DNA from 2 places in the Streptomyces sp. NPDC127117 genome. Region 2 is predicted to be linked to the other one. Evidence: predicted binding sites of a transcription regulator. Region 2 holds the regulator's gene; the other holds the start of a gene.
The links. The regulator HspR, encoded in region 2, represses chaperone genes until heat shock. The targets are predictions, from matches to a motif close to TTGAGNNNNNNNNNCTCAA.
Positions count from the first base shown of each region.

Region 1 (2,199 bases), on a different contig from region 2:
TAGGGCAGGTTGATCGTGGTCTCGGTCGAGGACGAGAGCTCGATCTTCGCCTTCTCCGCGGCCTCGCGGAGACGCTGGAGAGCCATCTTGTCCTTGGACAGGTCCACGCCGTGCCCGTTGGCGAACTGCTTCACCAGGTAGTCGACGACGCGCTGGTCCCAGTCGTCACCACCGAGGTGGTTGTCACCGTTGGTGGCCTTCACCTCGACGACGCCGTCACCGATCTCCAGGAGCGACACGTCGAAGGTGCCGCCACCGAGGTCGAAGACGAGGATCGTCTGGTCGTCCTTGTCGAGCCCGTACGCCAGCGCGGCGGCGGTCGGCTCATTGACGATGCGCAGGACGTTCAGGCCCGCGATCTCGCCGGCCTCCTTGGTCGCCTGACGCTCGGAGTCGTTGAAGTACGCGGGGACGGTGATGACCGCGTCGGTCACCTTCTCACCCAGGTACGACTCGGCGTCGCGCTTCAGCTTCTGCAGGATGAAGGCGCTCATCTGCTGCGGGTTGAAGCTCTTGCCGTCCAGGTCGATCTTCCAGTCAGTGCCCATGTGGCGCTTGACCGAGCGGATGGTCCTGTCGACGTTGGTCACTGCCTGGCGCTTGGCGACCTCGCCGACCAGCACCTCGCCGTTCTTCGCGAAGGCGACGACGGACGGCGTGGTCCTGGCGCCCTCTGCGTTGGTGATGACGGTGGGCTCGCCGCCTTCGAGAACGCTGACGACGGAGTTAGTCGTGCCCAGGTCGATGCCGACCGCACGTGCCATTTCAATTCCTCCAGCTTGACTACTTGAGTGGATCTGACTCAAGGATGCACGACCCCCGCCTCACTGTCAACAGACCTGAGTCGAGGCGACTCAACTATCGTGCACAGACCCCGCGCGGACCGCCATTTCCCGGCCTTTCGGCCCGATCGCGCGCCACACCCCCACCCGCGACACCCCCACCCCCCGGGCGGCGCAGCCCTTCCCCATCATCACCCCGTGGGATCGTTCTGTCACAAAATGCCGTGAGCCACGCAAAACCGGCACTCGATCCGCCGTGAACCCAGGCAGGTGCGAACGATGCAGACACAAGGACAGAGGGGGAGCGCGAGGCACTCCGGGCCGCCACCGACCCGGAGCACGAGGCGGAACGGGCCGCCACCGGCCCTGTCCGCGGTACGCGCACGGGTACGGCAGTGGGAGCCCCCGCCGGCCAAGCGCGTACTGGACCTGACCCTCGGCTCGGCGCTCCTGACCCTGGCCACCCCGCTGCTCGCCGCGGGCGCCCTCGCCCTGGCGGCGCGGCGACCCCCGGGCGGCGTACTGACCCACTCCCCCCGGGTCGGCCTGGACGGCCACGTCTTCGTACTGCGCTCACTGCGCACCCGGCGGCTGCGGCTGGACCTGCTCTCCCGGCTGCCGTACGTCGTCCGGGGAGACCTCTCCCTGGTCGGCCCGGAACCCCTGGCACCGGACGACCCGCGGACCGGCACCGACCCCGCCGGAACCTCGGCTTCCTCCGGCGCGAGACACTGGCGGCAGGAACTGAAACCGGGACTCACCGGCCTGGCCCAGGTCCGCTCCCGCTCCGGGATGCCGTGGGACGAGCCGGCCCTGCTGGACCAGCACTACGCCGAGCACCACGGAGTGCGGCTGGACCTGGCCATCCTGGCGAGCGCCGTACACACTCCGCTGCGCGAGGCGGCCCAAGGCTTCGCCCGGCGCGGCAAGGCACGCCTGAGCGACACAGATCACCGCCTGTCCGGCTACAGCGCGGCGGAAGAAGTGGGTAGTGTCAGCACAGACTGATTAAGTTACTGCTTAGTAATCACTGATAATCGCCAGTACGCGTCTCATTGACGCCGGATCCGACCCTCCCCACCCTCGCAGGCCCGAGGAGCCCTCAAATGCAACTCGCCGCGATCATCGTGTCGCTGGTTCTGATCGTGGTCGGCGTGGCCCTGTTCCTCCGCGCCCTCCTGCAGATCTACAACTTCATGCGGCTCGGCCAGAACGTGCCCGCGGGCACCCGCACGGACGAGCCCGCACAGCGCACCGTCACCGTGGCCAGGGAGTTCCTCGGCCACACCCGGATGAACCGCTGGGGCATCGTCGGTGTCGCGCACTGGTTCGTGGCGGTGGGCTTCTTCTCCCTGCTGCTGACGATCGTCAACGCCATCGGTCAGCTCTTCAAGGCCGACTGGCTTCTGCCGATCAT
Region 1 covers NZ_JBHXTM010000053.1:1,866-4,064, forward strand. The annotation lists gene dnaK (molecular chaperone DnaK) at 1-764, opposite strand, end outside; gene ACFVH0_RS32870 (sugar transferase) at 1,062-1,790, shown strand; gene ACFVH0_RS32875 ((Fe-S)-binding protein) at 1,889-2,199, shown strand, end outside.
Region 1: a site for HspR is predicted at 788-806, ahead of dnaK (molecular chaperone DnaK). Genes of this name have one in related genera too.

Region 2 (2,199 bases):
GGCAACTTCAACTTCGACCTGGGCGACCTCTTCGGGGGCACCCAGGGCGGGGGCCAGGGCGGCGCGGCCGGCGGTTTCGGCGGCGGCGGCCTCGGTGATGTCTTCGGCGGCCTGTTCAACCGGGGCGGCACGGGGACGCGGGTGCAGCCGCGGCGCGGCCAGGACATCGAGTCCGAGGTGACGCTCAGCTTCACCGAGGCGGTCGAGGGGGCCACGGTCCCGCTGCGGATGTCCAGCCAGGCGCCCTGCAAGGCCTGTTCCGGCACCGGCGACAAGAACGGCACCCCCCGGGTGTGCCCGACCTGTCTCGGCACCGGTCAGGTGTCGCGCGGCACCGGCGGCGGCTTCTCGCTCACCGACCCCTGCGTGGACTGCAAGGGCCGGGGCCTCATCGCCCAGGACCCGTGCGATGTCTGCAAGGGCAGCGGACGGGCGAAGTCCTCCAAGACCATGCAGGTCAGGATTCCGGCGGGCGTCTCGGACAACCAGCGGATCCGGCTGCGCGGCAAGGGCGGTCCGGGCGAGCGCGGTGGACCGGCCGGCGACCTGTACGTCGTGGTCCATGTCGACGCCCACCCGGTCTTCGGCCGCAAGGGCGACAACCTCACGGTCACCGTGCCCGTCGACTTCACGGAGGCGGCGCTCGGCGGCGAGGTGAAGGTGCCCACGCTCGGCGGCCCGCCGGTCACGCTGAAACTGCCCGCGGGCACTCCCAACGGGCGTACGATGCGCGCCCGCGGCAAGGGCGCCGTACGCAAGGACGGCACCCGGGGCGACCTGCTGGTCACCGTCGAGGTGAAGGTGCCGGCCGACCTCAGCAACGAGGCCAGGGACGCCCTGGAGGCCTACCGGAAGGCGACCGCGGGCCAGGACCCGCGGGCGGAGCTGTTCCAGGCAGCGAAGGGAGCTTGAGGTGGACGGCCGACGACGCAATCCGTACGAACTGACCGACGAATCCCCGGTGTACGTGATCTCGATCGCGGCCCAGCTCTCGGGCCTGCATCCGCAGACACTGCGCCAGTACGACCGTCTCGGCCTCGTCTCGCCCGACCGCACGGCCGGGCGCGGCAGGCGCTACTCGGCCCGCGACATCGAGCTGCTGCGCACCGTGCAGCAGCTGTCGCAGGACGAGGGCATCAACCTCGCCGGCATCAAGCGCATCATCGAGCTGGAGAACCAGGTCGCCGCGCTCCAGCAGCGCGTCGCCGAGCTGTCGGCGGCCGTGGACGGCGCGGCACAGGCCATGCAGCAGCGCGAGGCCCAGGTGCACGCCTCCTACCGGCGCGATCTGGTGCCGTATCAGGACGTACAGCAGACCAGCGCGTTGGTGGTCTGGCGGCCGAAGCGGCCGAAGGACTGAGCGGACGGCACAGGGCCGGGGAGGCGACTTACGGGTCGGCTCCCCGGCCCTTTGCCGTATGCCGGTGCGATGCCGGCACGGCCGTGCCGTGCGTCGGGTGCGCGGTGTGCGCCGTGCGCGGTGTGTCGGATGCGCGGTGTGCGGCGGGCGGGGTCCGGTCAGTTCTGCTCCTCCTCCAGGATTCCCGACCGCGCTATCAGGTAGCCGAGCTGGGCCCGGCTGTTGCTGCCGAGCGCGGCGGCGAGCTTGGCGACGTGGGCGCGGCAGGTGCGGACGTTCATGCCGAGCCTGCGGGCGATCGAGTCGTCCACGTGGCCCTCGACGAGGAGCTGGGCGATGGAGCGCTGAACGCCGCTGATGCCCAGGGAGGTCGGTTCGTACTTGACCTCCTCCCGCAGCGGAGCCGCCCTCGTCCAGAACTGCTCGAACACGTTGACCAGGTACTGCACGAGCCCGGGGTGGCGGAGTTCCAGGGCGACCTGGTCGTCGTCGCTGGCCGGGATGAAGGCGACGGTCCGGTCGAACACGATCAGGCGGCCGATCAGCTCTTCGAGCGTGCGTATCTCCACGTTGTCGTCGGTCATGCGCTCCGCGTACGCGAGTGTGCTGGGGCTGTGGCGCGCGGTGTGCTGGTAGAGGGTGCGCATGCTGACGCCGCGGTGGATCACGGACAGGCCGCGCTCCAGCGACTTGCTGAGACGATCCTCGGTCCGGCCGCCGCCGGGCTGGACGGTGAGCACTTCGGTGCGGCACTCTGCGGTGGCGAGATCGAGGGCCGCGTTGATCCGGTTCACGCCTTCCAGCACGGTGATGGCGTGGGTGCTGGGCGGCCCCAGAGT
Region 2 covers NZ_JBHXTM010000084.1:25,157-27,355, reverse strand. The annotation lists gene dnaJ (molecular chaperone DnaJ) at 1-912, shown strand, start outside; gene ACFVH0_RS38125 (heat shock protein transcriptional repressor HspR) at 914-1,360, shown strand; gene ACFVH0_RS38120 (helix-turn-helix transcriptional regulator) at 1,519-2,199, opposite strand, start outside.